Regions from separate parts of the Echinicola rosea genome, predicted to be linked through region 1. Evidence: riboswitches for the same ligand, from Rfam matches in the RefSeq annotation. Region 1 holds a riboswitch; each other region holds the start of a gene.
The links. Region 1 has a riboswitch for thiamine pyrophosphate ahead of FDP09_RS05655 (TonB-dependent receptor). Riboswitches for the same ligand answer to the same signal wherever they lie in the genome.
Positions count from the first base shown of each region.

Region 2: another riboswitch for thiamine pyrophosphate. It lies ahead of thiM (hydroxyethylthiazole kinase); the one in region 1 lies ahead of FDP09_RS05655 (TonB-dependent receptor).
Region 3: another riboswitch for thiamine pyrophosphate. It lies ahead of thiS (sulfur carrier protein ThiS); the one in region 1 lies ahead of FDP09_RS05655 (TonB-dependent receptor).

Region 1 is NZ_CP040106.1:1,359,593-1,362,876, reverse strand. Features, by position in the region: gene FDP09_RS05655 (TonB-dependent receptor) at 1-1,554, opposite strand, end outside; TPP riboswitch at 1,637-1,733, opposite strand; gene FDP09_RS05650 (arylsulfatase) at 1,869-3,284, opposite strand, start outside.
Region 2 is NZ_CP040106.1:232,272-235,555, forward strand. Features, by position in the region: gene thiD (bifunctional hydroxymethylpyrimidine kinase/phosphomethylpyrimidine kinase) at 1-227, opposite strand, end outside; gene thiE (thiamine phosphate synthase) at 224-862, opposite strand; gene thiM (hydroxyethylthiazole kinase) at 855-1,655, opposite strand; TPP riboswitch at 1,710-1,805, opposite strand; gene FDP09_RS01045 (LLM class flavin-dependent oxidoreductase) at 1,909-2,934, opposite strand; gene cysM (cysteine synthase CysM) at 3,027-3,284, opposite strand, start outside.
Region 3 is NZ_CP040106.1:3,940,084-3,943,367, reverse strand. Features, by position in the region: gene FDP09_RS15615 (3-oxoacyl-ACP synthase III family protein) at 1-1,023, shown strand, start outside; TPP riboswitch at 1,203-1,302, shown strand; gene thiS (sulfur carrier protein ThiS) at 1,361-1,567, shown strand; gene thiC (phosphomethylpyrimidine synthase ThiC) at 1,954-3,284, shown strand, end outside.

The sequences.
Region 1 (3,284 bases):
ATGCTGCGCTCCGTCTACCACTCGCTGGTCGTCATTGACGCCCTCAAAGCGGTAATCAATCTGCCTAAACTGCAGGTCACCAAATAAGTATAACCGGTCTGCGACTTCGTAAGTGCCCTTTGCATAGATATTACGATCATCTTTTACAGCATTATTATCATAATAACGATCTCGGATATCGGTATCCCCAGCGACCCGTGCCCAGATGATCTCGCCAAAGTGATCACCATCATAGCGGTTGGCACCACCACCAAGGATAAGGTCCCAGCGACCGTCATCGGAGACATAATTTACGGAAAATACCCCTCCAAAGAAGTCATTGTCCAGCCATCTCCTTCGGATAATGTCCGTACGCTCGATCGTTTCATCACCGATCACCACTGGATCCAGGCCATAACTTGCAAAGTCGTCCTCCGCGCGGTATTGTTCATAATATCCTCGGCCATACGTATAATGCAAGGCTGCATGAGTCTTCCAGTTTTGGCCGTATTTCCCAGTATAGATAAATTGGTAATGGTCTTGCTGGTAATTATCGGTCTCATTGTCATAGGTGTAATAATTAAATGTCCTGTCGGTCTCCAATTTATCTTCTGGAAGTCCATACCATGCCTGATAGGTTTTTTCTTTGCCAGAGAAGACATTGACTTTGAAGACGTGGTCATCACCGTAATAGCCGCCAGATAGGAAATAGGATTTCAGGTCAGATGTAGCCCTGTCCACATAGCCGTCAGATTTGATCTGGGAAAGGCGGGCATCCACAGCCCAGCGATCATTCAGAAGTCCTGAACCAACTTGGACGGTATATTTTTGGGAATTAAAAGACCCAAACGAGGAAGCCACCTCACCATACGCTTCTTCCTTTTTGGTATCCGTCTGGATGTTCATGCTGGCGCCAAAAGTAGCCGCACCATTGGTGGACGTGCCCACACCACGTTGGATCTGGATATTGTCCACTGAGCTGGCAAAATCAGGCATATTTACCCAGAAAACGCCATGGGATTCGGCATCATTCATCGGGATTCCATTTACCGTAACATTGATCCTTGTCTGGTCGGATCCCCTGATCCGCAGGCCTGTGTAGCCGATACCTGCTCCGGCATCTGAATTGGTCACCACAGATGGCGTGTAATTCAGCAACATGGGCATGTCCTGACCGAGGTTGTTTTTGGCAAGGTCCTCCTTGCTTACGGTAGAGAAGGTCGTGGGCGTGGTTTCAGAAGCCCTGGTAGCAGAAACGATAAATTCTTCTGTCAGCAGAGAATTACGCTCCAACAGGACCTCTAATTTTGTGCTTGGAGCATCTACAGGCTGAATACTTGCCTCATATCCAACAAAAGACACCTTAAGCTGGTATTGCCCGCTAGGGACATTTTTGATCATGAAAGCACCATCCATGTCCGCGGTACTTCCCCGACCAGTGCCCTCTAAGATTACATTGGCACCGATAAGTGCTTCACCGGTTTCGGCATCCTTTACAGTACCGGTGATGTGATGTTGTGCCATGGCACACATCCCTGTCAGCAGCAATGCTGCAGTCAGCAATAAACGTTTCATATTGAAAATTAATTAAGCTGGTTAAACATCGGAGCAATCCAGGGGTGACAGCTCCATTCATTGTTTACCCAAAGTTCCATGTGTTATGGAAATCGCATTTCCCTTCGCCGGCACTACCCGGATCAGGTAATATGGGTATGATCTCAGCCCGTAAATTTTGGGCACCCCTAACTCGATCTATTCTTGCTGCAAAGGTAGAAGGATTATCGAAGAAAGAAAAAATGTTTGCAATCGTTCGTTCGCTCAGGAGAATCATATTTACAATTTCGAAGCATGAACATTCTTGGTACAGGATAGCTGTTATCAGTCCCTGGCTAATGCATACTCCTCCACTTAGAGGCCACGTCCAACTGATTGACAGCAGGCCTGTACCATCCATTTTCAAAATTTCCATCGCAGGATTCAAGTAACAATGCCTTCATCTCTTTACGTTTTTGCGGATACTTGGCCGAAAGATCTTCTGCTTCTCTATAGTCATCAGGAAGGTAATACAGCTCGAAGACATCTTTTTGGATAAAATACCGCAATTTCCAGCCATCTTTGGCAATCAAAGTAGGCCCTTCAAATGAGGAATGAACAATAAAATCGTGCTCTTGGGTTTGTCCTTTATCAATCATTTCAGGTAAGAAGCTGACCCCGTCAGTAGCCAAATCCCCCTGAAAGCCTACGATCTCCGCTACAGTTGGCAGCCAGTCGTAATTGGTCACCAAAAGGTCAGAAGTGCTGCCCGCTGTAATTTTGCCGGGCCATCTCACCACAAGGGGTACTTCGAGGCCACCTTGTAGATTACTCCGCTTCATGCCCGCACGGCCATTATTTCCATTAAAGATATCTCCTGCAAGATCACTGTAATATTTGTCTTCCAAATTGTCAAATCGCTCACCCGTTTGCATATTGGTGTAAGGTTTCAGGACCCTGCCCTCTTGGGTATAATAAATTTCATGGCCATTATCCGCAGTGAAGATGACCAACGTGTTTTCGGCGATCTGCAGCCGGTCCAGTTCCTCCAAAATTTGGCCAATATTATCGTCCAGCATTTTCACCATAGAAGCATATTCTTTTTCTATTTGGGTGAGTGCTGTGGATGCGGCTACTTCAGGATGAACGGACGGAACGGCCACTGGTCCATGGGGTAGCTGGGTAGGAAAATAGAGAAAGAAAGGCTGATTTTTATGGTCCCGGATAAACGTGAGCACCATATCCATAAACAAATCCTGTGAATAAACGGCTTTGCCCGTCATATCCCATCGGTCTTCAAAGGCTTTTTGCGTCTCACGCTCGATGGTCTTCCCGCAATCTTCACGCGTATTTCCCGGAATGTTCACTAGCTGGCCATTCTCGAAAAGATATGGTGGATAAAAACCGTGCGCCCGATTATGGTCGAGATAACCAAAATACTGGTTCCATCCATGACGCTTCATTTGATAGTCAGATGCTGAAAATCCCCACTCCAATTTACCAAATTGCCCTGTGACGTATCCTGCTTCCTGTGCCACTTGTCCCAAAAACACCTGAGCATCCGGAATAGGATCTAGCACGGTATTGATCATCTCTTCTACTTGCTGGAGGGTATGGGCACTATCCCCGATATGCTTGTACATTTGTCCATTGGTAATCGGAAATCCAGGTGCATGGCAATCGTGCAGGCCCGTGATCAAGGACGCCCGGGCTGGGGCACACAACATGCTCCCTGTCGCATGGGTAAACCGCATTCCTTCTGCAGCCAAGCG
Region 2 (3,284 bases), 1.1 Mb from region 1:
ATATCTGTAAGCACTGCTTCCAGTTGCTCCTTGATATGCGCTACGGGAATATCATGGATACTCTTCACACCCATGGTATTTTGCGCAGTAGTGGCGGTGATAACACTCGTACCAAAACAGCCCAAAGCAGAAAATGTCTTCAAATCCGCTTGGATTCCTGCACCACCACCACTATCCGATCCTGCAATGGTCAATACAGGAATATAGGTTTTGACTTTATCGTTCATGTAGCTTTTTCGATTTCATTTCGGAATTTTTCGGCAGCTTTAGCGGGACTTTGTGCACTGCAAATGGCGGATACCACTGCCAGGCAATCTGCCCCTGCTTCAATAACCTCAGCAGCATTAAGTTCATTGATATTACCAATGGCCACTAATGGCGTTGCTGTCGCTTTTCTAAGTTTATTTAACCCCGCTAATCCCCATTCAAACCGGGTATCAGGCTTGGTGGGCGTAGAAAAAATAGGACTGACTCCGTAATACCAGGCCAAGTTCGCCTCCTCGTGAGAAAGCTCATCCATTTGCTCTAAGGATAGGCCGACAGGGAAGTCATCTCCCAAATACGCCTTGGCAGACTTCATACTGCTATCAGATTGCCCGATGTGGACACCATGGGCTAGAGCCTGTTTTGCCACTTCCAAGCTATCATTGATGATTAGAGGAACCCTGTACTGATCGCAGAGATTTTTTACTTTAAAGGCCTTTTCCAAGAATGCAGCCTTGGGAAGATCCTTTTCCCGCAATTGTACCAGATCCACACCACCTTTGAGTGCTTCTTCCAGCACCCAAAAAAAATCCCTGCCAAGACATGCCTTTTCATCGGTCACCAGGTAAAGCCTGTAAGGGAATAAGCCATCAGTCATTGCTCACTTCCACTTTTGCCCACTGCTTCACTTCGCTTTCCTTGAGATGATAAAGTGCATCGTATAGGTACAACTGAAGCGTCCCAGGCCCCTCTGCTTTTCTAGCAGCTATCTCACCGGCAAGGCCTAATAGGGTCATTCCTGAGACAGTTGCCGTGAAAGGATCTGGCTCAATTCCCGCTAAGGCAGCCACTAAAGCGGTGGCAGTACACCCCATCCCGGTCACCTTTCCCATCAGGGCATCCCCGTTCTTGATTACCGCCAACTTATCTCCATCAATAACATAGTCTATCGCACCTGAAATACAGACAACAGACGAAGTCTCTTTGGATAGCTGCTTTCCATATGCTAAGGCCTCATCAGAAGAATGGCTACTGTCCACTCCCTTTGTTTGCACATTTGCTTTGGCCAACGCCATAATTTCAGAAGCATTTCCTCGAATAATGGTCGGCTTGAAAGCCAAAAGCCTCGTCAAGGTCTCATTTCGATAGGGTGTGGCACCAGCCCCCACCGGATCCAAAACCCAAGGGGTGTTTCGCTCATTGGCTTCTTTGGCTGCCAGTAACATACTGTCCACCCAAAACTCGTCCAGTGTCCCGATATTCACGACCAGTGCATTGACGATGTTGACCATGTCCGCCATCTCCAGCTTGGCATGGGCCATGATTGGGGATGCCCCAATCGCCAGCAGCGCATTGGCGGTATTGTTCATGACCACATAATTGGTGATACTCTGCACCAATGGGCCTTTTTCCCTTACTGTCTTTAGATTGTTGATTACAGATTCTTTCATATCCTCAGCTTAAAAAACTTTAGGGAACCTGCAAATTACCTGAGCAAAAGCTCACATGAAAAGGTCACTTTTTCCTTCGCCGGTATGATCCGTTTCAGGTTCGAAGGGTATCATCTCAGCCCCATCACAGGGACACCCCTAAAGTTTGTCATAGGTTGAAATTACGATTTTAATCCCATGAAGCAAAGTTAGCAGCACGAAGTTTTACCCCATCCAGAGGCAATTCCAAAACGTGCCCACATACAAAACTCAATTACGGCGCTACCAAATCCTTGTTAAAACACGAAGCCGCCAGCTCATAGGACTTTAGGCGTTCCCCGTGATCAAAGATGTGGGAACAAATCATGATTTCATCCACTTGGGTGATTTCCTGAAAATGCTCCAAATCCTCCCGGACAGATGTCTTATCTCCCACAAAACTACAGGCCATCATCTGGTTGATAGCGGCTGCCTCAGCTTCTGTCCAAATCCCTTCCATGGTATCCACTGGAGGCCGTAATGGATAGGATTTCCTTCGTACGATCCCCAAGGCCATTTGATAAAATGAAGTGGCCATCTTATGGGCTTTTTCATCGGTTTCGGCAGCAATCACATTGACACATGAAATCACATAGGGGCTTTTTAAATATTCAGAAGGCTGAAAATGCTCCCGGTAATACCGAATGGCATCCAAAAACTGCGCAGGCGCAAAATGACTGGCAAAAGCATATGGCAATCCCCTTTTAGCAGCAAGCATAGCACTGCTCATACTGCTTCCCAAAAGGTAAATGGGAATATCAAGTCCCTCACCGGGAATGGCCCTTACCTTACCATCGATATTTTCATCGGACAGGTAAACCTGCAATTCCTCCAAATCTCGTGGAAATTCCTCTACGGTTTCCAACCGATCCCTTCTCAAAGCCTTGGCAGTGGTCTGGTCGGTACCAGGTGCCCGCCCCAAGCCGAGGTCGACCCGATCAGGATAGAGGGATGCCAAGGTGCCAAATTGCTCTGCCACCATCAGTGGGGCATGGTTGGGCAGCATAATTCCTCCCGAGCCAACCCGAATGCGCTGCGTGCCACCAGCGATATGACCGATCAATACTGCTGTGGCAGAACTGCCCACGCTGACCATATTATGGTGTTCCGCGAGCCAAAAACGTTTATATCCCCACTTCTCAGTATGCTTAGCCAGGTCTAAACTCCTTTCGAATGCATCAGCTGCATCGTGGTTTTCTTTGATAATAGCCAAATCCAATACGGAAAAAGCTACTTCGTCCAGTGGTTTAGTATTCTTCATTTTACTTCTTATTGTCGTCTTCTTACCAACTGGATTAAATCCAAAATCGTTCTTTCAACGCCAATAATTCGCGGATATTCTACCTTAAAAAATCATCCAAACAAATCAGAGCTCAGATAGCGATCACCACGATCACAGGTGACACAGACAATCACTCCTGAATCGAGAGTCTCTGCTAGCTTCACCGCAGCATGCAAAGCTCCTCCACTGCTCATTCCCGCTAGAATGCCTTCTTCCTTTGCCATTCGACGGGTCATTTCAGTGGCCTCATCCTGACTCACATCGATGATTTTATCCACTCGGGAAGCATCATAAATCTTGGGCAAAAATTCAGGTGACCATCTTCTGAT
Region 3 (3,284 bases), 2.6 Mb from region 1:
GTTAAAAATGAGGACTTTCTCAATGCCCAATTTTATAGTAAAGCTGGAGAAAGGCTCACCAAATCCAACGAGAAGATCATTCATAAATTTCAAGAAATTACAGAAATAGCAGAGAGGAGATACATTGAGGATGAATATGTCACTTCTGATATGGCATTTTTTGCCTCGGAAGAAGCATTGAAATCGGCCAAATTGGATAAGGAGAATTTGGACTACATCATTGTGGCCCACAATTTTGGTGATGTGCTAAAGGACAACCCAAAATCCGATATGGTTCCCAGTCTGGCTTCCCGTGTAAAACATAAGCTGCAAATCGAAAATCCCGATTGCATCGCTTATGACCTTCCCTTTGGCTGCCCCGGCCTGGTGCAGGGGCTTATCCAAGGAGATTATTATATAAAATCCGGTGATGCCAAAAGCATCCTTGTGGTTGGTGCAGAAACGCTCAGTCGGATTTCTGATCCACACGATATTGACAGCATGATCTATTCTGATGGGGCAGGGGCGATTATCCTTCAATCCCAAGAAAGTAACGTTCCCGTCGGCATAATCACCCATAAATCCCGTACCGATACGCTGAACGAAGCTATGCTGCTACGGATGGACCGGTCTTATAACCCCGACTTCAAGGATGATACGTTATTTATGAAAATGAACGGACGTAAATTGTACGAATATGCATTGAATACGGTCCCGGCTTTGGTCAAGGCAACCATTGATAGGGCAGGTTTGGACATCAGGGACATCAAAAAAGTCCTTATCCATCAGGCAAATGCTAAAATGGATGACGCCATAATCCACCGAGTCTTCAAACTGTATGATATGCAAGAAGATCCAAGGAAAATCATGCCAATTACCATTGGTGAGCTGGGCAATAATTCCGTGGCAACCGTACCCATTCTATTGGATATGCTATTGCGTGGGGAGATCGAAAAACACCAAATCCATGCTGGTGACCATGTGCTGTTTGCCTCTGTAGGAGCAGGAATGAATGTTAATGCAATCATATATCGGTTTCCTTAAACTTCGAGTGATACCTTATTGGGTTAGATTAAGGTTGATAATATAAGTAGTGAAAATTTAGGCGCTATTCTTTATTTTCCGCTCTTGGCTAGCTTTTCAGTCGTTCGGGCAGCATAAGGTCAATAAATTTCACCAATAGTTTTTGATATTCACTTATCATTCTAACTTTGTATCCACGTACAAAACTTTAGGGGTGTTCCGATGATCCATCGGGGCTGAGACATACCCTCTGAACCTGATCCCGGTAATGCGGGCGAAGGGAAAAGTGAAGCTTCCTTCCGAGCGATTATCTTCATTCCTGAAGTTTTTTTATTCATTTACAAAAATTGAAATTCTTATGAATTTTCTCCTTAATGGTGAGCGTATTGAGCTTACGACCAAGGATTTGTCTTTGTCAGGAATGCTCCAACAACAACAAATCGATGCAAACCGTGGTATGGCCTTGGCCGTCAACGACCAAGTAATTCCCAAATCCGACTGGGACCATTACCAACTCTCCGAAAACGATCAAATTCTCATCATCAAAGCCACACAAGGCGGATGATCACAGCGGAACTGTCATAAATCCTAGCTCACCTGACTGGCCGCTAGGTAGATCTGAACAATCCGAGAGACATTCTACATTAGTTATCCCCAGAATATGTATTAGTCTATCTGCGCCGCGACGCACAAGTATTGCAACCTGAAATTGCTTCCAAATCAGCCGCTTTACTGTAGTTTTCGGTGCTATCTGGCAGCATGAAAGTGGAGCAGAATCGGTGCTGCGCCCATTCCTCCAAACCACCTGATTTTCTTGCACTTTCAGCTCTTCCTGACTTCCATCGGGAAAGGTCATTACGATCCCTAATGCATAAATCGGGTTAAACTTTCAAAAGACTCTTGGGAATCTCCATAACAATAAAACTTTACACAACCTTACTAACATAAAACATGAAAACGCTCAGTCAAGAGAACATCAAGTCCTACATTACCACAGATCCATTTCCCAATTCCAAAAAGGTGTACGTAGCAGGTAAACTACATCCCATCAAAGTCGCCATGAGGGAAATAGCATTACACGACACAGTTTCCCATCTGGACCGCCATGAGACAGTAGAAAAAAATCCTCCCGTGACTGTTTATGACACCAGTGGCCCGTATACCGATACCAATGTACAAATAGACGTCAAAAAGGGACTCCAGCGACTTCGAGAAGAATGGATACTGAACAGTGGGGATGTAGCGCAGCTCGATAGACTTACTTCAGCATATGGACAGCGTCGATTGGACAATCCTGCACTAGACAAGTTGCGTTTTGACTTGGTAAAAATGCCCTATCGGGCCAAACCTGGAAAAAATGTCAGCCAAATGTATTATGCCAAACAAGGCATCATTACCCCGGAAATGGAATACATTGCCATTCGGGAAAACCAGCGTATCGCCGAGCAACAAGAACTTACCAAACAGCATCCTGGTGAAAATTTCGGTGCCAACACGCCTAAGGGCATGATCACGCCGGAATTTGTCCGGGATGAAGTGGCTAAAGGAAGAGCTGTGATCCCCGCCAATATCAACCACCCTGAAGCGGAACCCATGATCATCGGGCGTAACTTTTTGGTGAAGATCAATGCAAACATTGGCAATTCAGCCATAGGTTCGAGTATTGAGGAGGAGGTCGAAAAAGCCGTCTGGGCATGTCGCTGGGGAGCGGACACCATTATGGACCTTTCCACCGGCAAAAACATCCATGAAACCCGAGAGTGGATCTTGCGCAATAGCCCGGTGCCCATCGGTACGGTGCCTATTTATCAAGCTTTGGAAAAAGTAAATGGAAAGGCCGAGGACCTTACTTGGGAATTGTTCAGGGATACGCTCATCGAACAGGCAGAGCAAGGAGTGGATTATTTCACCATTCACGCAGGAGTATTGCTCCGTTATGTTCCGATGACCGCCAAAAGGGTCACGGGGATCGTTTCCCGAGGAGGATCCATTATGGCCAAATGGTGTCTTGCCCATCATAAGGAGAATTTTCTCTATACGCATTTTGAGGAAATCTGCGAAATCATGAAGGCTTATAATGTCACCTTTTCACTTGGAGATGGGCTCCGTCCTGGATCCATCGCCGATGCCAATGATCCAGCACAGTTTGCGGAGCTGGAAACCTTGGGTGAGCTGACCAAGATCGCTTGGAAGCATGATGTGCAGACCATCATCGAAGGCCCTGGCCACATTCCGATGCACATGATCAAAGAAAATATGGACAAACAGCTGGTAGAATGCGG